DNA from 3 places in the Acidovorax sp. GW821-FHT10E04 genome. Region 3 is predicted to be linked to each of the others. Evidence: predicted binding sites of a transcription regulator. Region 3 holds the regulator's gene; each other region holds the start of a gene.

Region 1 (7,209 bases), on a different contig from region 3:
GGATTCCACACAGGGGGTGTCCAGCACCTGGCCCTGCAGGCGGGTGGCGGCGTCTCGGATGTCTTGGAGGGTCAGCATGGCGCCATTGTGGCGCAGGCCCGCGTGCCGCAGGCCCCCCGGCATGGACATGGGAAGAAAATGGCCGCCAGCGCTTGAGGGGTAAGCGCTGAATGCTATCAAAATGGAAGCATCTACTTGATGCCCAGCCTGCGCGCCAGCTTGTGCAGGTTGCTCGCGTCCACCTCCAGCGCACGCGCCGCCTGGGCCCAGTTGCCCTGGTGGCGCGCCAGGGCCTGCGTGATGGCGTGCCGCTGGCAGGCATCCACGGCGTCGCGCAGCGGGCCTTCGGCGGTGGTGGGGGTGGGCGGCGTGGTGGCCACGGCGGGGGCGCTGGCGTCCGGCGGGGCATGGGCCACGCTGGCAGCGTCGGCGTCCAGGTCGAGCAGTGCAGGCTCCAGCGTCACGATGTCGGCGCGGTTCACGCCCCGGCTCAGGGCCTTGAGGGCGGCGCGGCTGACCACATGCTCCAGCTCGCGGATGTTGCCGGGCCAGGGGTAGCGGCGCAGTGCGTCCTGTGCGCTGGCCGACAAGCGCAGGCTGCGCAGGCCCAGGCGCGCGCGGTTCAGTTCCAGAAAACGACCTGCCAGCAGCAGCACATCGTTGCCCCGTTCGCGCAGCGGCGGGATGGGCACGGGGTACACCGACAGCCGGTGGTACAGGTCGGCGCGGAACGCGCCGTCGCGCACCTGCTCGCGCAGGTTGCGGTTGGTGGCGGCGATCACGCGCACGTCCACGCGGCGCGGGCGGTCGGCGCCCAGGCGCTGGATCTCGCCGTTCTGCAGCGTGCGCAGCAGCTTGGCCTGCACGGCCAGCGGCAGCTCGCCCACCTCATCCAGGAACAGCGTGCCGCCCTCGGCGGCCTCGAAGCGCCCGGGCCGATCGGCCACTGCGCCGGAGAACGCGCCGCGCACGTGGCCGAAGAGTTCGCTCTCGGCCAGAGACTCGGGCAGCGCCGCGCAGTTCACGTGCACCAGGGGCTTGGTGCGGCGCGTGGACTGGCGGTGCAGCAGGCGCGCGAACAGCTCCTTGCCCACGCCGGTTTCGCCCAGCAGCAGCACCGGCAGGTCCGAGCCCGCCACCACCGTGAGCTCGTGCAGCAGGCGCAGCAGGGGCTCGCTCTGGCCAACGATCTCCATGTCGCCATCGCTTGCGCGGGTGGTGCGCTCGTCGTCGGCGCTGCGGGTGTGGGGGGCGCTGCGCAGCGCCTGCACCTCGCGCTCCAGCCGCGAGATGCGCACGGCCGCCTCCACCAGCACCTTGCAGTCGGCCAGCGCGGCGCGTGCGGCCTCGCCGAAGGTGCCGGTCTGCAGTGCGTCCAGCGTCAGCACGCCCCAGGGCTGGCCGTCCACCCACAGGCTCACGCCCATGCAGTCGTGCACGGGCAGGGGCTCGCCCACCAGGGTGTCGAGCAGGCCGTCGTAGGGGTCGGGCAGGGTGCTGTCGTGGTCGAAACAGGTCACCTCGCGCCGCGCCAGGATGGCGGCGAGCCGGGGGTGCTGGCTGACCACGAAGCGCCGGCCCAGCGCCTCGCGCACCAGGCCCTCCACGGCCACGGGGCGCAGGTGGTCTTCCTCCAGCTGCAGCAGGGCCACGGCCCCGCAGTGAAAGCGCGTGCGCAGGTGGTCCGCCAGCCGCTGCAGGCGCACGGCCTGGGGCAGATCGGTGGCCAGGTCGGCGAGCAGGGGGCTATGGTCCATGGTGATATTTACCTTTGATGGGTGAATTAAACCCTATCCATGGATGGTCAAAAAGACCATGACCGCTGCAAGTGGTTGATTTGATGGGCCTGCAGCCCTGGCCCGGCGCTTGCGATGTGGACAGTGACACCGATTCACTCGTTCCGAAAAGCCATGACCACAAGACCCCGACCCCACGCCGCCAGCGCACGCTGGCGCCGCCCCTTCGTTGTTGTTCTGTTGAAGCAGGAGGCCCGCCATGGGTAACTACCGCAAGCTCTGGTTCACGCTGATCGGCGTGCTCATCGTCACCTTCAGCCTGCTGGGCTACTACGGCGCCGAGGTCTACCGCACCGCGCCGCCCATTCCCGCCAGGATCGCCACGGCCGGGGGTGAAGTGCTTTTCACCCACGACAGCATCCTCGACGGCCAGACCGCCTGGCAGTCGGTGGGCGGCATGCAGCTGGGTTCCATCTGGGGCCACGGCGCCTACCAGGCACCCGACTGGACGGCCGACTGGCTGCACCGCGAGCTGCTCAACTGGCTGGAAGTGGCGTCCGAGCGCGCCCATGGCAAGCCGTTTGCAGACATCGACGCCGCCGCCCAGGCCGTGCTGCGCGACCGCATGAAGACCGAGTACCGCACCAACACCTACAGCCCCGAGACGGGCGTGGCCACGGTGTCGTCCACGCGGGCCGACGCGATCGCGATGACCGCGCTGTACTACGACCAGCTTTTCAGCGACGTGCCTGCGCTGCACAAGACCCGCGAGCACTTCGCCATGAAGGAGAACACCCTGCCCAGCGCCGAGCGGCGCGCGCAGATGACGGGTTTCTTCTTCTGGACGGCCTGGGCCGCCGCCACCGAGCGCCCCGGCACCACGGCGACGTACACCAACAACTGGCCCCACGAGCCGCTGATCGGCAACAAGCCCACGGCCGAGAACATGGTCTGGTCGGTGATGAGCGTGGTCGTGATGATGGCGGGCGTGGGCTTCCTCGTGTGGGGCTGGTCCTTCCTGCGCAAGCACGACGAGGTGGAGCCCACGCCACCCCAGCATGACCCGCTCTCGCGCGTGCCGCTCACGCCCTCGCAGCGCGCCCTGGGCAAGTATTTGTTCCTCATCGTCGCGCTGTTCAGCTTCCAGGTGCTGCTGGGCGGCTTTACGGCCCACTACACGGTGGAAGGCCAGCAGTTCTACGGCATCAACGTGTCGCAGTGGTTCCCGTATTCGCTGGTGCGCACCTGGCACATCCAGAGCGCGCTGTTCTGGATCGCCACGGGCTTCCTGGCCGCGGGCCTGTTCCTCGCGCCGCTCATCAATGGGGGCAAGGACCCGGCTTACCAGAAGCTGGGCGTGGACATCCTGTTCTGGGCGCTGGTCGTGGTGGTGGTCGGCTCGTTCACGGGCAACTACCTGGCTATCGCGCAGATCATGCCGCCCGAGTGGAACTTCTGGCTGGGCCACCAGGGCTATGAATACGTGGACCTGGGCCGCCTGTGGCAGATCGGCAAGTTCACCGGCATCGCCTTCTGGCTGGTGCTCATGCTGCGCGGCATCGTGCCGGCGCTGCGCACACCCGGCGGCGACAAGAACCTGCTGGCGCTGCTGACGGCGTCGGTGGTGGCCATCGGCCTGTTCTACGGCGCGGGCTTCTTCTACGGCGAACGCACCCACCTGTCGGTGATGGAGTACTGGCGCTGGTGGGTGGTGCACCTGTGGGTTGAGGGCTTCTTCGAAGTCTTCGCCACCACGGCGCTCGCCTTCATCTTCTCGACGCTGGGGCTGGTGTCGGTGCGCATGGCCACCACGGCCAGCCTGGCCTCGGCCTCGCTGTTCATGCTGGGCGGCGTGCCCGGCACCTTCCACCACCTCTACTTTGCAGGCACCACCACCCCGGTGATGGCGGTGGGCGCGGCCTTCAGCGCGCTCGAAGTGGTGCCGCTGGTCGTGCTGGGCCACGAGGCCTGGGAACACTGGCGCCTGCAGCACCGCACGCCCTGGATGGCCCGCCTGCGCTGGCCGCTGATGTGCTTCGTGGCCGTGGCCTTCTGGAACATGCTGGGCGCCGGTGTCTTCGGCTTCATGATCAACCCGCCCATCTCGCTGTACTACGTGCAGGGCCTGAACACCACGCCGGTGCATGCCCACGCCGCGCTGTTCGGGGTGTATGGCTTCCTGGCGCTGGGCTTCACGCTGCTGGTGCTGCGCTACATCCGGCCGCAGCTGGTGTTCAGCGAGCGGCTCATGAAGACGGGCTTCTGGTGGCTCAACGCCGGCCTGGTGCTGATGATCGCCACCAGCCTGTTCCCCATCGCCCTGTTCCAGTTCCACGCGAGCGTGAGCGAAGGCCTGTGGTACGCCCGGGGCGAGGCCTTCATGCAGCAGCCCTTCATCCAGACGCTGCGCTGGGTGCGCACCTTCGGCGACGTGGTCTTCATCGTCGGCGCGCTGGCCATGGCCTGGCAGGTGGTGAGCGGTGTGTTCGGTTCGCGGGCCCCGGCCGCTTCCACGGGGGCCTACCTGGCGCAGGCCCGTCGCTGAAATGCACCGTGCGCGGCGGCTGCCACAAGCGGCCACCGCGCTCACACACCGTTTGCCCACAAGGACTGACCATGAACCTCGACAAATTCAAGCACCAGCACACCGACATCCTGCGCAGCATCGCCACCTTGCGCGCCCTGGCCCACGCGGGCGTGCAGGCCAACGCCACGGCCATCGCGCAGGGCATCGTGGCGATGAGCGGCACCATCAAGCTGCATCTGGCCGTGGAAGACCAGGTGCTGTACCCCGCACTGCAGCGCGGTGGCAACGCCGAACTGGCGCGCCTGGGCCGCCAGTACCAGAGCGAGATGGCCTCGATTGCCAGTGCCTACGACGCCTTTGCGCGCCGCTGGAACACGGCCGAGGCCGTGCGCCGCGATGCGCAGGGCTTTCGGGACGAGGCCAACGTGGTGCTGCGCCGGGTGTTCGAGCGCATGCAGCGCGAAGACCATGACTTCTATCCCCGCATCGAGGAGGAAGAAACCGCCGCCTGCCATTGAGCGCCCACGCGAGCGCAGCCCGGCCGCAGCGGTGGAGCCCCAGCAGCCCCTAGCCCCCAACAAAAACACCCACCTTTTCCACGCACACCTCTTGTGCTCCAGCGTGCCATCACACGCACCCCCATCCATCGGTAGGGCCTGACGGCACCTTCCTTTCGCCGGCCTTTGTGCCGGCATTTTTTTTACCCCTGCTTACCGCCTCGATTGTGTTGGGTCAAACTACCTATAGTGGCTGGTGGGTATCGTGGACACCATAGGTAGTGTTTTTAACCCGTTCCACAGATTGGTCGAACCCATGGCGTCCACCCTTTCCACCTTGCCCCGCGAAGTCGTTTTGCGCAGCGGCCAGCGCGTTCCTTTTGACGCCGAACGCATCCGCGCCGCGCTGGCCAGCGCGGGCCAGGCCTCGGGTGAATACGGCGCCGACGAAGCGGCGTTGCTCACCGCCCAGGTCACCAAGGTGCTGATCCACCGCTTCCATGGCGAGGCACCCACCATCGAGCAGATCCAGGACGTGGCCGAGCAGACGCTGATCGCCGCCAACCACCTGGCGACCGCGCGCGCCTACATCGTCTACCGCGAGCAGCACGCCCAGCTCCGCGCCGACCGGCAGACGCTGGTCGATGTGGAAAGCTCCATCAACGAATACCTCACGCGCGCCGACTGGCGCGTGAACGCCAACGCCAACCAGGGTTACTCGCTGGGCGGGCTGATCCTGAACGTGGCGGGCAAGGTCACGGCCAACTACTGGCTGTCGCACGTCTACACGCCTGAGATCGGCGAGGCGCACAGGAGCGGCGACCTGCACATCCACGACCTCGACATGCTCAGCGGCTACTGCGCGGGCTGGTCGCTGCGCACGCTGCTGCACGAGGGGCTCAACGGCGTGCCGGGCAAGGTGGAGGCGGGGCCGCCCAAGCACATGAGTTCGGCCGTGGGGCAGATCGTGAACTTCCTGGGCACGCTGCAAAACGAGTGGGCGGGCGCGCAGGCGTTCTCGTCGTTCGACACCTACATGGCGCCCTTTGTGCGCATTGATGCCATGGACTACGCCGCCGTGCGCCAGTGCATCCAGGAGCTGGTCTACAACCTCAACGTGCCCTCGCGCTGGGGCACGCAAACGCCGTTCACCAACCTCACCTTCGACTGGACCTGCCCCGAGGACCTGCGCGAGCAGGTGCCCGTGATCGCTGGCGTGGAAATGCCGTTCAGCTACGGCGAGCTGCAAGCCGAGATGGACCTCATCAACCGCGCCTACATCGACGTGATGACCACGGGCGATGCCAAGGGCCGGGTGTTCACCTTCCCCATCCCCACGTACAACATCACCAAGGATTTTCCGTGGGAGAGCGAGAACGCGCAGCTGCTGTTCGAGATGACGGCCAAGTACGGTCTGCCGTACTTCCAGAACTTCATCAACTCCGAGCTGGAGCCCAACATGGTGCGCTCCATGTGCTGCCGCCTGCAACTCGATTTGCGTGAACTGCTCAAGCGCGGCAACGGCCTGTTCGGCAGCGCCGAGCAGACGGGCAGCCTGGGCGTGGTCACCATCAACTGCGCGCGCCTGGGCTACCAGCATGCGGGCGATGAGGCGGGCCTGTTCGCCGCGCTCGACCGCCTGCTGGAACTGGGCAAACAAAGCCTGGAGACCAAACGCAAGCTCATCCAGCGCCTGATGGACCAGGGCCTGTTCCCCTACACCAAGCGCTACCTGGGCACCTTGCGCAACCACTTTTCCACGCTGGGCGTGAACGGCATCAACGAGATGGTGCGCAACTTCACGGCGGACCGGCACGACATCACCAGCGAATGGGGCCACGCGTTTGCCGTGCGCCTGCTCGACCACGTGCGCGAGCGCATGACCGCCTTCCAGGAAGAAACCGGCCACCTCTACAACCTGGAGGCCACGCCCGCCGAAGGCACCACCTACCGCTTCGCCAAGGAAGACAAAAAGCGCTGGCCCGCCATCCTGCAGGCGGGCACGTCCGAGCAGCCTTACTACACCAACTCCTCGCAGCTGCCCGTGGGCTTCACCGACGACCCGTTCGAGGCCTTGATGCGGCAGGAGGCGCTGCAATCCAAATACACCGGCGGCACCGTGCTGCACCTGTACATGGGCGAGCGCTTGTCCAGCGGCGCGGCCTGCCGCGATCTGGTGCGGCGCGCGCTCACGCGCTTTCGCCTGCCCTACATCACCGTCACGCCCACGTTCTCGATCTGCCCCACGCACGGCTACCTGGCGGGCGAGCACCCGTTCTGCCCGCGCTGCGACGAAGAGCGGCTGGACGCCAAGCGGCGGCGGCTGGCGGCCTGACCTCGAATTTCAAACCAAATTGGCCTGTAGCGCTTATCAATAAAGCGCTGGCAGCTATCAATAAAGAAGCATTTTTTAACCATGAAGGAGATCACATGAGCCATTTCTCTACCC
Region 2 (7,209 bases), on a different contig from region 3:
TGAGCAGCGTCTGGTCGTTTTCGGGGGTGCCGGTGTGGAAGTTGGGGTCCATGATCGCTTCGATGAAAGGGATCAGGAACTGGTCCTTGTCACGGATCGACTGGACTTCGTTGTAGGCGTTGAAGATCTCGGACTCGTCCAGTCCGAGCGACTCCACGATGTACTGGTAGGCGTGCGTGTGGATGGCTTCTTCAAAGGCCTGGCGCAGCAGGAACTGGCGGCACTCGGGCGCCGTGATGTGGCGGTAGGTGCCCAGCACGATGTTGTTGGCGGCCAGCGAGTCGGCGGTCACGAAGAAGCCGAGATTGCGCTTGATGATGCGGCGCTCGTCATCGGTCAGGCCGTTCGGGTCCTTCCACAACGCGATGTCGCGCGTCATGTTCACTTCCTGCGGCATCCAGTGGTTGGCGCAGGTGGCGAGGTACTTTTCCCACGCCCACTTGTACTTGAACGGGACCAGCTGGTTGACGTCGGTCTGGCCGTTGATGATGCGCTTGTCGGCGGCATTGACGCGCCGATGCACTGCAGTGGACTCCGCCACTTGCGGGCCGGCCGCGGCCGTTGCGGCCGCAGCAACGGGTTGCAGCGAGGGGGACTGAAAAGACAGAGGCGGTTGCCCCGCCGGGCGGTTGTTTTGCAGACCGCCGTCCAGTTGATTTTGCGATGAGGGCTTGACTTCTTCGTCCCAGGTCAACATAGATTTTCCAGTGTTCGGATTATGAAAGCAGTGCTGCGAAAAGAAAAGCACTGAAGCGTTGTGTGGCAACGATTTGTTGCTTCACAGCACATGCGCAACGCCTCGGATGTGTCGAGGCGTTGCGCGCGAAGTCCTTATTGGCAGGCTTCGCAGGTTGGATCGTCGATTGCGCAGAACTTGATGTCCGTGGCGGGCAGCGCGGCGGCCTGCGCGGCGGCCGCTGCCGCGGCGGCTTCCAGCGCGCTGGGCTTGGCCTGCGGGGACGCGGAGGCCTGTGGCGCACCGCCGTCGTTGCCGGACGAAACCGCGTTGAGCTGGCGCGTGTTCACGGTGCTCATCTCGACGTGCGTGGCGCTCTGCGTGCGCAGGTAGTAGGTGGTCTTCAGACCGCGCACCCAGGCCAGCTTGTAGGTGTCGTCAAGCTTCTTGCCCGATGCGCCAGCCATGTAGATGTTCAGGCTCTGCGCCTGGTCGATCCATTTCTGGCGGCGCGATGCGGCCTCCACCAGCCAGTGGGGCTCCACCTCGAAGGCGGTCGAATACAGCGCCTTGATGTCTGGCGGCACGCGATCGATGGGGTGCAGGGAGCCCTTGAAATGCTTGAGATCCATGATCATCACGTCATCCCACAGTCCCAGGCGCTTGAGGTCGCGCACCAGGCCGCCGTTGATGACGGTGAATTCGCCCGACAGGTTGGACTTCACGGACAGGTTGCCGAACGAGGGCTCGATCGATGCATCCACGCCGATGATGTTGGAGATGGTCGCGGTGGGCGCGATGGCCACGCAATTCGAGTTGCGCATGCCGTCCTGTGCGATCTTCTTGCGCAGGGCGTCCCAGTCCAGGGTGGAAGAGCGGTCCACTTCCACATACCCGCCCCGGGCATCCGACAGCATGTCCAGCGTGTCGAACGGGAGGATGCCGCGGTCCCACAGCGAGCCCTTGTAGCTGGAGTACTGGCCGCGTTCCCGTGCCAGTTCGGTGGAGGCCCAGTAGGCGTAGTAGCAGATGGCTTCCATCGACTTGTCGGCGAACTCCACGGCCTCTTGCGACGCGTAGGGAATGCGCAGCTCATACAGGCTGTCCTGGAACGCCATCACCCCCAGGCCCACCGGGCGATGGCGCAGGTTGGAGTCGCGCGCCTTCTTGACGGCGTAGTAGTTGATGTCGATCACGTTGTCGAGCATGCGCATGGCGACCTTGATGGTCCTCTTGAGCTTGTCATGGTCGATCTGGCCGTCCTTCAGATGCTGCAGCAGGTTGACCGAGCCGAGGTTGCACACGGCGGTCTCGGTGTCGCTGGTGTTCAGCGTGATCTCGGTGCACAGGTTGGACGAGTGCACCACGCCGGCGTGCTGCTGGGGCGAGCGCACGTTGCAGGCGTCCTTGAACGTGATCCAGGGGTGGCCGGTCTCGAACAGCATGGTCAGCATCTTGCGCCACATGTCGGTGGCCTGCACCGTCTTGGAAGGCTTGATCTCGCCGCGCGCGGCCTTTTCCTCGTAGGCCACGTAGGCTTTCTCGAAGTCGGCGCCGAAGAGGTCGTGCAGGTCGGGCACGTTGGAAGGGGAGAACAGGGTCCAGGTGCCCTTTTCCATCACGCGGCGCATGAACAGGTCGGGAATCCAGTTCGCCGTGTTCATGTCGTGCGTGCGGCGGCGGTCGTCGCCCGTGTTCTTGCGCAGCTCCAGGAATTCTTCGATGTCGAGGTGCCAGGATTCCAGGTAGGTGCAGACAGCGCCCTTGCGCTTGCCGCCCTGGTTCACGGCCACGGCCGTGTCGTTGACGACCTTGAGGAAAGGCACCACGCCTTGCGATTCGCCGTTGGTGCCCTTGATGTGGCTGCCCAGCGCGCGCACCCGGGTCCAGTCGTTGCCCAGGCCGCCCGCGAACTTGGACAGCAGTGCGTTTTCCTTGATCGACTCGTAGATGCCGTCCAGGTCGTCGGGCACCGTGGTCAGGTAGCACGAAGACAGCTGCGAGCGCAGCGTGCCGCTGTTGAACAGCGTGGGCGTGCTGGACATGAAGTCGAACGACGAGAGCACTTCATAGAACTCGATGGCGCGGGCTTCGCGGTCGACTTCGTTGAGGGCCAGGCCCATGGCCACGCGCATGAAGAAAGCCTGGGGCAACTCGATGCGCGTCTTTTTGACGTGCAGGAAGTAACGGTCGTACAGGGTCTGCAGTCCGAGGTAGTCGAACTTCAGGTCGCGGTCCGCCTGCAGGGCGGCGCCCAGGCGCTGCAGGTCATATTGCAGCAGGCGCTCGTCCAGCAGCTCGTTTTCCACGCCCTTCTTGATGAATTCGGGGAAGTAGTCGATATAGGCTTGTCCCATCGCGCTCTGGGTCACCTCGCGGCCCAGGACTTCGCGCACGATCGTGTGCAGCAGCAGGCGGGCGGTGGCGTAGGTGTAGTCGGGGTCTTTTTCGATGAGCGTGCGGGCCGCCAGGATGGAGGCCTTGTAGACCTCGTCCATGGGAACGCCGTCGTACAGGTTGCGCATGGTTTCGGCAACGATGGGGTCTGCGCTGACGTCCGCGCCAAGATTCACGCAGGCCGACTCGATCAATGCCTGCAGCCGGTGGAGGTCGAGGGCAACGCGTTCTCCGCCGTCCAGCACGTGGAGCAGCGGAGCGGGGGCGGACGGAGCCTGCTGCTCGACCTGGCGTGCACGCTCCTGGGTGCGGCGCTCGCGGTACAGCACGTAGGCGCGGGCAATCTCATGGTGGCCGCCACGCATCAGTCCGAGTTCCACCTGGTCCTGCACATCTTCAATATGAAAGGTGCCGCCTCCGGGGCGCGACCGCACCAGGGCGCGGGTGACATTCTGGGTCAGGGTGTCCACGACTTCGCGCACGCTGGCGGACGCGGCGCCTTGTGTGCCATGCACCGCCAGGAAGGCCTTCATCATCGCCACCGCGATCTTTTGCGGCTCAAACGGCACCACCGCCCCGTTGCGGCGGATGATCTGGTAGTGCGCCAGCGAGTTGGCCGCCGACGTTGGCGCGGGCTGCGAAGCCGGAGCTTGCGCTGGGTTGGCGTGGGTGGTGGAAGGCGTAGTCAAAGCAGCTTGCATGGGTGTCCTCTTCTGTGGGCTGTCTGGGATGTGTGGCGCGGGGCGTGAAGCCGCCGCAAGGTGTGAGTGATGGGCCGGACTTCTGTCTGCCGCACACTATATATGGTGTGTCAGGTGCATTCAAGACACTACCGGTAGTGTACCGCCCCAAACCCCTGGGAAAAGGGAAACAGCATGTTTTCAATGCTGCGAGTTCTTGCGATGACCCCGCTGGAATCCCTTGTCCCACCGAAAAAGCAGCAGCGAATCCGCGCCGCGGCGGGCGATTCGGGCGGTTTTTCTTCGCGAGGCCGCGTGGAGCTTGGCGATGCGGCTTTGTGCGGTTGCACAAAGAAAAAGTTGCTGTGACGCGGCGCTGCGACAGCGCGTTCAGCTGGCGGCCAGGATGGCGGGCCGGGTCGCCGCGGGAAAACGGTGCGGAGGCCAGCGCAACGCCTTTTGTACCTTCACCCAGTCGAAGCCGGGGCCGGGATCCTGCTTGCGCCCGGGCGCTATGTGCTCATGTCCCGCAATGTGCGCGATGGGATAGCGCCGCGCGATGTCCTGGCAGAGAGTGGCCAGCGTCCGGTACTGGGCGGGTTCGAACGCCAGGCCCTCCAGGCCCTCCAGCTCGATGCCGATCGAGTCGTCATTGCACTGGCTGCGCCCGCGGTAGGCCGACTGGCCTGCGTGCCAGGCCCGCAGATCGCAATCCACGAACTGCCAGAGCGCACCGGTGCGCTCGATGAAGAAATGCGACGACACCGCCAGTCCGCGGATGCTCTGGTAGTAGGGATGGGCATCCCAGTCCAGGGTGTTGGTGAACAGCTGTTGTACTGCACCCCCCCCGTACTCGCCCGGCGGCAGGCTGATGGAATGCACCACGATCAGGTCGATGGCGGACCTGGCCGGTGCCGGGCGCGTGCCATGGTTGGGGGATGGGAGCCTCGTGGCCGCGCGGTGCCATCCGCCGTCCCACGGCGGTGGGTCCGCCGGCGCTGCCTCCTCAGCCCACGTCGTCATGCGGGTCCTGGTCGTTGGGCACGGCGATGTTCAGCCGGGCGATCCTGTAGCGTATCTGGCGCAGGCTGATGCCCAGCCGGGCGGCGGTGGCGGTCCGGTTGAAGCCCGCCTCGCGCAGGGCGCGGATCAGGATGTCGCGCTCCTGCTGGTCAAGCCATGCCTGAAGATCGCTGGGCAGCGTCACCAGGCTGCCCGCGCCGGGCGGCGGCGCGGCCGGGTAGGTGCTCTGCGGGTCGGCGGGGGACGGCATCGCGGGCGCTGGCGCCGCCCGTGTCCTCGGGGACTCGGCGGTCCCCCCCGAGGGCCCGTCCACATGCAGCTCTTCCCCATCGCTGAGCGCCACGGCCCGGTGCAGCAGGTTTTCAAGTTCCCGGACGTTGCCGGTCAGCGGGTGCGCGGCGATGGCGTGGAGCGCGCTGTCGGTCAGCGGGGGGACCGGCATGCCCGATTCCTGCGCGATGCGCGAGAGCAGCGCGGCGCACAGCACCGGCAGGTCCTCGCGCCGCTCGCGCAAAGGGGGGATCAGGATCTCGATCACGTTGAGCCGGTAGTACAGATCCTGCCGGAAGCGGCCCGATTGCACATCGGCGGCCAGGTCGCGGTGCGTGGCGCTGACGATGCGCACATCCACCGTCTCCTCCTGCGTCGAGCCCAGGGGCCGCACGCTGCGCTCCTGGATCGCACGCAGCAATTTGGACTGCATGGCCAGGGGCAGGTCGCCGATCTCGTCGAGAAACAGCGTGCCGCCACGGGCTGCCTGAAAGTAGCCGTCGCGATCCTGGGCGGCGCCGGTGTAGGAGCCCTTGCGGGCGCCGAAGAACTCCGCCTCGAGCAGGTTCTCGGGAATGGCACCACAGTTCACGGCCACCAGCGGGCCATCCGCGCGCTGGCTGCTGGCATGCAGGGCCTGCGCCACCAGTTCCTTGCCCGTGCCTGATTCACCGTGAATCAGCACGGGCGCCATGCCGCGCGCGACCTTGGCCACCCGCTGCTTGACGTTGCGGATCGCCTCGGAGGTGCCCACCAGCCGGTCCAGGGCGGTGCCCGCCGCCAGGGGATCCGCGCCGGCCGGCGCCGGCCGGCCTTGCACTCCACCGCTGCGCGCGGCCCGGGGCGCGGGGACACCACCCGTGCCCTGCACCGCGGAGGCGACAACCGACCGGAACTGCTTGAGGTCCACCGGCTTGGTCATGTAGTCGAACGCGCCGGAGCGCAGGGCTTCCACGGCGTTCTCGGCCGACCCGTAGGCCGTCATGACCACGCAGCGTTCGCGGCGCTGCTGGTCGCGCAGGTCCTGCAGCAGTTCCATGCCGAACCCGTCGGGCAGGCGCATGTCGGTGATGACGGCATCGAACCGGTGGGCCTTGAGCTGCTCGCGTGCCTCCTGCACGCTGGACGCAGTCTCCACACGATAGCCTTCGCGCAGCAGCGTCAGCTCGTACAAGGTGCGCAGGTCGGGTTCGTCGTCCACGACGAGGATGGAGGCGGCAGGGGCGTTCATGGCAATGCGTTTCAGACCACGATGGTGTCAAACAGCGTGGCGGCTTCGGTGGGGCGTGTGGTGCGGCGAAAGCCCACGGTGAAGGCGTTGCCTCCCACCTCGCCCCGCAGGGTGGTGCGGGTAAGCCGCTGGTAGCTGATGGACGCCCCATGGCGCTGGCACAGCTCGCGGCAAATATACAGGCCCAGGCCGCTGGAGCGGCTTTCGGATGAAAAGAAGGGCTCGAACAGGTGGCGCTCCACCGATTTGTCCATGGGGGCGCCGTCGCTCCAGACTTGCAGGCTGATCTGTCCCGACGGCAGGGCCCGGGTGGTCACCGTGAGCGAATCGGGCTCCTGGCCCATGTAGCGCAGCGCATTGTCCAGCAGGTTCACGAGCACGCGGCGCAGATGCTCCGTGTCGAACTCCACCTGGGTATTGCCCGCTTCGAGCATCACCACCGCGCGGCGCTGCAGGGGGTCCTGCGCCTGCCAGTCATTCCAGACCAGCGCCACGGTTTCGTCCAGCGGTAAGGTGGATGCCGGCGCGTGGCTGATCTGGTGCTGCACGCGGGCGATGTCCAGCACCTCTTCGGCGATGCGGGCCAGGCGGTCCGCATTCTGCTGCACCATGCGCGCCAGGCGTTTCTGGGCGGGGTCGTGCAGGTCTTCCTCGAGCAGGGCGTTGGCCTGCACGATGGCGGCCAGCGGGTTGCGGATCTCATGCGCCACGGCGGCGGACATGCGGCCCATGGCGGCGAGCTTTTCCGTGCGCAGCCGGGCTTCCATCTCCCGCAGATCGTGCAGGAACATCACGCACAGGCGCTCGGTCTGCGCCTGGCGCGCGGCTTCGCGCGTCGAGGTCAGCCAGGTGCGCACATGCAGTCCGGTGGGGCTCTGTCCAGGATGGAGCAGGTCCACGTCCGCGGTCTGGGAATGTTCCTGGCGGAAAGT
Region 3 (7,209 bases):
CGTCAAGGCGCTCGCGCACCGCGCGGGCTGCGCCCTTGTCACGGCCGCTCAACTCCTTGAAGACCTCCTGCAACTGCTCCGGGGCAGGCTGCGTGGCCAGCCAGTCGCGGATGCGGGAGGCGCGCTCACCAGAGGTGGCGGCAGAAAAGGCGCCGCCGGTCAACGCATCAAGCGGATGCGGCTCATGGGTTTTGGCCGGGGCCGGATTCACTTCAGGTGCGTCGGACATTTTGCTGCGGGAAAAAAATGGAAACATGGATCCAATGGATAACAAAGGCTCCCCCAGGCGCATTGCCTGGAGGCCCGCCCTGGCAACCGCACTGCACGCGCGCCAAGGCAACAAGGAGACTATTTTCACCGGGTTCGGCCAACAGACCGCAGCATGGCGCTGCGCCAAACCCCGAGGGTGATCTGGCACAAGGCTTTGCCAGACGGGCTGACATGCTGCGACCCCCGCAAGGGGCATCGCCCGCGACTCCGGGCGAACTGTCGCCGCTCTAGGGAACAGCCCCCATTATCTATATATAAGCGCCGCTAGCCCAGACAGCCCGCCAGCACAAACAAGAAAGCCCGGCGGACAGTGCCTCAAGGCCTGCCTGCCGGGCTTGACGGCTGACACAACGGTCTTTGCCATCGGTCGCAAATGCGGAGATGAAGGTCCACACTGCGAGGAGGCAAGGTATTGCCTCCAGGGGGTGCCTTGGAATCCTCATCTGCTGCACCAGGGCACTGAATGCCTTTGGAGGGAGACTTGGTTTCGTCTGGCGATGCCTGAAATCAACAGGCAACTGAACCTTACCAAAGTAGTTGCCGCAGTTCAAACTGGATTCTCAATGGCGAAAAGTCCACCGATTGAATTTGACATGAGCTTGTAACAACCCGCCTGAGGCCACAGGCCCCAAGCGTCCGCCGGCACCCCAAAAACTGTGATTTTTTACATGTTTTTTATAACTTATTAGTCTTATTATTTAATTCATTAGTATTGACTAAGCATTTAGTGACCTCCTAGAATCCGCCAGCCCCAAAAACAGGCTAGTAAAAACCCCAACCCGCTGCCGAACCCGGCTAAGTCAAACCAGGCCCAAAGCACCCCAGAGATGTGCGGCCCACTTGATGGCGTACCAATCCAGGCGACCCGCTGAGACGGGACAGTCACCGATGACTGCCCAGGCTCAGTGCGGCGCTTCAGAAAGGAAGAGCTATGACAGCGTCAGGAAAAATAGTCTCCGGCGTGCGGACCTTCGTGTCCGACGTGACCGAAGGTTTTCTTGAAATCACCCACAACAGCTTCGCCCTCATCGGCCTGGCTGTGGCCTTTGTCGTGATCACCCTCACGGCCCGCCCGGACCTGCGCCAGGCAGGCGAAGCGCAACTGATGAACTGGCTGCAGGCCCGCCAGGTGGAAGTGCTTGGCATGCCCATCGAGCCCGAGGCCAGCGAGCGCGCCACGGCGGGCAATCCCAAGGACCTGCCCAAGGAGCAGGCCGCCGTCGCCTTCTGGCTCAGCAAGAAGTACCGCGTTGCCCCCGAGCCGCTGAGCGTGCTGGTGGCAGAGGCCTATGAAATTGGCGCGAAGTCCAAGATCGATCCCACGCTGATCCTGGCCATCATGGCCATCGAGTCGAGCTTCAACCCGTTTGCGCAAAGCGCGGTGGGCGCCCAGGGGCTGATGCAGGTGATGACCAACGTGCATACCGACAAGTACCAGAACTTCGGGGGGCACTTTGCGGCCTTCGATCCCGTGAGCAACCTGCGCGTGGGCGTGAAGGTCCTGCAGGAATGCATTTCGCGCGCGGGTTCCGTGGAGGGCGGGCTGCGCTTTTACGTGGGCGCCGGCAACCTGGCCGACGACGGCGGCTATGCCGCCAAGGTGATGGCCGAGCATTTCCGCCTGCGCCAGGTGGCCGGCGGCCGCTCCATGCCCACCGCGCCACCGCCCACGCTGTCCACCCAGGCACCCGCCCAGATCATCCCGGTGTCTGCGCCGCCCGCGACGCCAGCGGCGGTGGCGGCCGACAAGGTGGCCCTGCTGACGGGGCTCTGAGCCGATCCTGTGCCGCCGGCCGGGGCACCATGCCCCCGGGGCGCACGGCACTTCGCGCGATGCGACACAGGTTGCGCATGCCACGTCAGCTACACTAGCGGGGTACGCGACTGGCGATAGGCGCGGCATCCCGCACACAGGGTGCTGCCGCTGACGTGGAAACCAGCAAGGGCTTGCCCCTTGTGAACCACTGGGAAGCGTGCCGCACGGGGTTCATCCTTCTGCGTTCCGCCGTTCGCCTGGGCAGCCCTTGTTTCAAGGGACACAAGTTCATAGGACTGCCAATCATGTACGACCGCAATATTCTTGTCGAACAAACCGACCCCGAACTCTTTGCCGCCATCCAGGCTGAAAATGCCCGGCAAGAGCACCACATCGAGCTGATCGCCAGCGAGAACTACGCATCCCCCGCGGTGATGTGGGCGCAGGGCACGCAGCTGACCAACAAGTACGCCGAAGGCTACCCTGGCAAGCGCTACTACGGTGGCTGCGAGCACGTGGACGTGGCCGAGCAGCTGGCCATCGACCGCGTCAAGCAGATCTTCGGTGCCGAGGCCGCCAACGTGCAGCCCCACTGCGGCGCATCCGCCAACGAGGCCGTGTTCCTCGCGTTCCTCAAGCCCGGCGACACCATCATGGGCATGAGCCTGGCCGAAGGCGGCCACCTCACGCACGGCATGCCGCTGAACATGTCGGGCAAGTGGTTCAACGTGGTCTCCTACGGCCTTGATGCCAACGAAGCTCTGGACTACGACGCCATGGAGAAGAAGGCGCACGAAACCCGCCCCAAGCTCATCATCGCCGGTGCCTCGGCCTACAGCCTGCACATCGACTTCGCACGCTTTGCCAAGGTGGCCAAGGACGTGGGCGCGATCTTCATGGTGGACATGGCCCACTACGCCGGCCTGATCGCCGCGGGTGTGTACCCCAACCCGGTGCCGCATGCCGACGTGGTCACCAGCACCACGCACAAGAGCCTGCGCGGCCCCCGTGGCGGCATCATCCTGATGAAGGCCGAGCACGAGAAGGCCATCAACAGCGCCATCTTCCCCGGCCTGCAAGGCGGCCCGCTGATGCACGTGATCGCTGCCAAGGCCGTGGCCTTCAAGGAAGCGCTGCAGCCCGAGTTCAAGGCCTACCAGGAGCAGGTGGCCAAGAACGCCAAGGTGGTGGCCGAGACACTGACCGCGCGCGGCCTGCGCATCGTCTCCGGCGGCACGCAAAGCCACGTGATGCTGGTGGACCTGCGTGCCAAGGGCATCACGGGCAAGGAAGCCGAGGCTGTGCTGGGCGCCGCCCACATGACCATCAACAAGAACGCGATCCCCAACGACCCTGAAAAGCCGATGGTGACCAGCGGCGTGCGCATTGGCACCCCCGCCATGACCACGCGCGGCTTCAAGGAAGAAGAAGCGCGCATCACCGCCAACCTGATCGCCGATGTGCTGGACAACCCGCGCGACGAGGCCAACATCGCCGCCGTGCGCGCCAAGGTCAATGCGCTGACGGCCCGCTTCCCGGTCTACCGTTAACTTCACCGGTCAGCAGCCGCCATGAAGTGCCCCTTCTGCAGCAACCTGGAAACGCAAGTCGTCGAAACGCGGGTGTCTGAAGATGGGGTGTTCATCCGCCGCCGCCGCCAGTGCGGCGCGTGCGACAAGCGCTTCACCACCTACGAACGGCCGGAAGTGAGCTTCCCGGCCATCGTGAAGAAGGATGGCCGGCGCATCGAGTACGAACGCGCCAAGCTGCTCGCTTCCTTCAATCTGGCGCTGCGCAAGCGCCCGGTCAGCACGGACCAGATCGACAGCGCCATCGAGCGCATCGAGGAAAAGCTGCTCAACCTCGGCCAGCGCGAAGTGATCTCCAGCCGCATCGGCGAGCTGGTCATGCGCGAGCTCAAGAAGCTCGACAAGGTGGCCTACATCCGCTTTGCCAGCGTGTACCGCAGTTTCGAGGACATCGACGACTTCCGCGCGATGGTGGACGAAGTGCGCAAATAACCGCCGCGGCGCCCACGGCCCGTTTGTTGCCGGGCTGGGCTGCCCACGCACCCGCCTCCAGCCAGGCCCAGCGGCCACCTTGGCGATACGCTATCAAAAATATAGCTTTCGGCGCTTGAAGTAAAAGCGCCAGAGGCTATTTTCATGGGCAAAACACCCCCCTGGTGCACAGAAACACCGCGGCTGCCCGACAATGCCTGCGGTGAAAACCCGCCACTTCCTGCAGCTGGTGCTGCTGTCGGCCCTCTGGGGCGCTTCGTTTCTCTTCATCCGCATCGCAAGCCCGCTGCTGGGGCCCAACGTGATGGCCGCCCTGCGCATCGGACTGGGCACACTGACCCTGGTCGCCATCATGCGGGCGGCCGGCGAGCCCTGGCCGTGGCGCCACTGGCGCGAGCTGTTCGGGCTGGGCACGCTCACCGTGGCGGTGCCGTTCCTGCTGTATGCCTGGGCCGCCTTGCACCTGCCGGCGGGCTACAGCTCATTGCTCAACACGATGGCCGTTCCCTTCAGCGTGCTCGCGGCCGCGTGGATGAAGGAGGACACGCTGAGCCAGCGCAAGTGGCTGGGCTGCCTGTGTGGCTTCGCGGGCGTGGCCCTGATCGTGCAGCTCGGCCCGGTGGAGCCCACGCCGTCCCTGCTGGTCGCGGCACTGGCCTGCATCATCGCGTCGGCCTGCTACGGGGTCTCCACCACCTGGATGAAGCGGGCCACCACGCGCATGTCGCCCCTGTCGATCGCCGCGGGCATCCACGCCGCCGCGCTGGTGCTGCTGCTGCCGGGCGCCGCATGGAGCCTGCCCGAAGCCCGCTTCACCCCCGGGGCCGTGGCGGCGGTGGCGGTCATGGGCATCGCCACCTCGGGCCTGGCCTACTGGCTCAACCTGCGCGTGCTCGCCCAGGTATCCCCGGTGGCGGCGATGAGTTCCGCGTTCATGATCCCGCTGTTCGGGGTGGCCTGGGGGCATGTGTTCCTGGGCGAGGCCCTGGGCCCCGGCATGCTCTGGGGCGGCGCGCTCGTGCTGGTGGCCACCGGCCTGGTCACGGGCTTCAACCCGCTGCGCTGGCTGGCGGCACTGCGCCCGGGCAAGGAATAGCCGCCGCCGCTCAACGCACGGCGCGCGCGACGGACGTGATGCGGTTGGTAGCAGGCACGGCCACCGGACTCTGCGTGCGGAAGTAGGCCTCCAGCGCGTCCAGGTCCAGCCCGCCCACCAGGCGGTCGCGCCCTTCGGTCAGCACGGTGAAGTTGTCTCCGCCGCTGTCGAGGTAGCTGCTCATCACCACGCGCACCGGCATGTCGTCGCGCAGCGCAGCACCCTGCAGCACCATCTGGCTGACGCGCTCGCCCGCCGGCCGGGACAGGTCGAACTGGTAGGCAAAGCCCGATGAGACCGACAGCACGCGGGGCCGCTGCACGGTGTTGCTGCCGCTGGCGAACTGCTGCTCCAGCACCGCCCTGATCTGCGCGCCCGTGAAGGTCTTCACGACCAGCTGGTTGCCAAAGGGCTGCACGGCAAACAGCTGCCCGTAGCGCACCAGGCCCTGCGCATCCGGCACCAGGTCGGCACGCAGCCCCCCCGGGTTCATGAAGGACAGCTGCGCCCCGCCCTGCTCCGGCGCGCGCGTGGCGTGGAGCTGCGCATCGGCGACCAGGTTGCCCAGGGCGCTCTCCAGCGAGGGCGTCAGCACGCGGCGCAGGGCCGACACGGCCTGCCCCACCGGGCGCTGCGCCAGCGGTATGGCCGCCGCGCGGTAGGTGTCGACGATCTTTTGCACCGCCGGATCGGCCGGGAAGGAAGGCACGGCCGAGGTCATGGGCACGTGTCCCTGGCTGCCGGTGAAGGCCTCTCCCTGCACGATGACGTTGCGCGCCGTCTTGCGCACCACGCGGCGCGTGCGGGTGTCCACACGCAGCTGGATGTCGGTGAGCAGCGTCCCATACTGGCCTGCACTGGTCAGCAGGAAGGGCCTGGCGGGATTCACACGGGCGTAGTCGCACACGTAGGCCTGGTGCGTGTGGCCGGAGACCACCACGTCCACCGCGGGGTCCAGGCGCTCCAGGATGGGGACGATGTCGCCGGAGAGGCCCGCGCAGCTGGTCTCCTGCACGCCGGCCGTGGTGTTGCCGCCTTCATGGATGACGACCGCGATCACGTCGGCGCCCTGCGCCTTGAGCTGGGGAATCAGGGCATTGGCGGTGGCCGCCTCGTCCTCGAAGCGCAGCCCGGCCACGCCCGAGGGGCTCACCATGGTGGGCGTGGCCTGGAGCGTGAGCCCGATGACGCCCAGCGTCACCGTGGTGCCACCCTGCGTGAAGCGCTTGAGCCCCGTCGCGGGCAGCAGTGTCCGCCCGTCCTCGACGCGCACCGTGTTCGCGGCCAGGAAGCCAAAGCGGGCGCCCTTGAATGGCTGGCTGATCTGGCAGGGCTGGCGCGCCGTGAACTTCTCGCAACCTCCCTGCTGCAGGCGCAGCAGCTCGCGCCAGCCGCGGTCGAACTCATGGTTGCCCACCGCGTTGAAGTCGATCTGCATCTCGTTGACGGCCTCGATGGTGGGCTCGTCCAGGAATAGCGAGGACACCAGCGGCGACGCACCGACCATGTCGCCGGCGGACACGACCGCGTGGTGCGGCCCCCGCGCCTTGAGGGCTGCGATGGCGCTCGCGAAGTACGCCATCCCGCCCGCAGGCACCGCCACCGGCCCTGCGGGGCTTGGGACGGCATGCGCCATGCGAGGCGGCTCCATGTTGCCATGCAGGTCGTTGAAGCCGATGAGCGTGATGTCGATGTGCGCGGGTGCAGGCTCGCCGGCCCATCGCGTGGCCGTGCCGCAGCCCGCCAGGAGACCCCCGAGGACGCCCGCCGCCGCGAGCACCGCGCCGCTGCGCGCCCATCCTGAACCACGGAATGCCTGTGCCAACAACCTGCGCATGGAGAGTGCCTTGTCCAGTCCAGTAAAAAGGGCGCGCATCCCTGCACGCCCCGCAAACCACGGCGGCGAAGCGCCCGGGCCGGGCCCGGTGCGCTCTGCCATGCCGATTCCTACAGAAACGATGCCTGGATGGGCGGCACCGGCGGCACCACATCGCCACACTGCGCGCGGTGGCGCAGGGCATGGTCCATGACGACCAGCGCCAGCAGCGCCTCGGCGATGGGCGCAG

Evidence for each region. The regulator NrdR, encoded in region 3, represses ribonucleotide reductase genes. The targets are predictions, from matches to a motif close to CACNANATNTNGTG.
Region 1: a site for NrdR is predicted at 5,031-5,044, ahead of AC07OC_RS12310 (ribonucleoside triphosphate reductase). Genes of this name have one in related genera too.
Region 2: a site for NrdR is predicted at 3,869-3,882, ahead of AC07OC_RS17845 (ribonucleoside-diphosphate reductase subunit alpha). Genes of this name have one in related genera too.

Annotation. Positions count from the first base shown of each region.
Region 1 is NZ_JBWKMT010000003.1:632,805-640,013, forward strand. Features, by position in the region: gene AC07OC_RS12290 (threonine ammonia-lyase) at 1-78, opposite strand, end outside; gene norR (nitric oxide reductase transcriptional regulator NorR) at 192-1,757, opposite strand; gene AC07OC_RS12300 (nitric-oxide reductase large subunit) at 1,996-4,281, shown strand; gene AC07OC_RS12305 (hemerythrin domain-containing protein) at 4,353-4,781, shown strand; gene AC07OC_RS12310 (ribonucleoside triphosphate reductase) at 5,077-7,095, shown strand; gene nrdD (anaerobic ribonucleoside-triphosphate reductase) at 7,191-7,209, shown strand, end outside.
Region 2 is NZ_JBWKMT010000005.1:346,569-353,777, forward strand. Features, by position in the region: gene AC07OC_RS17840 (ribonucleotide-diphosphate reductase subunit beta) at 1-697, opposite strand, end outside; gene AC07OC_RS17845 (ribonucleoside-diphosphate reductase subunit alpha) at 832-3,774, opposite strand; gene AC07OC_RS17850 (hypothetical protein) at 3,949-4,122, shown strand; gene ampD (1,6-anhydro-N-acetylmuramyl-L-alanine amidase AmpD) at 4,144-4,776, opposite strand; gene AC07OC_RS17860 (sigma-54-dependent transcriptional regulator) at 4,760-6,277, opposite strand; gene AC07OC_RS17865 (two-component system sensor histidine kinase NtrB) at 6,289-7,209, opposite strand, start outside.
Region 3 is NZ_JBWKMT010000001.1:46,122-53,330, reverse strand. Features, by position in the region: gene AC07OC_RS00240 (DUF349 domain-containing protein) at 1-256, opposite strand, end outside; gene AC07OC_RS00235 (lytic transglycosylase domain-containing protein) at 1,202-2,044, shown strand; ZMP/ZTP riboswitch at 2,141-2,296, shown strand; gene glyA (serine hydroxymethyltransferase) at 2,332-3,576, shown strand; gene nrdR (transcriptional regulator NrdR) at 3,598-4,047, shown strand; gene AC07OC_RS00220 (DMT family transporter) at 4,241-5,143, shown strand; gene AC07OC_RS00215 (bifunctional metallophosphatase/5'-nucleotidase) at 5,154-6,980, opposite strand; gene aroC (chorismate synthase) at 7,091-7,209, opposite strand, start outside.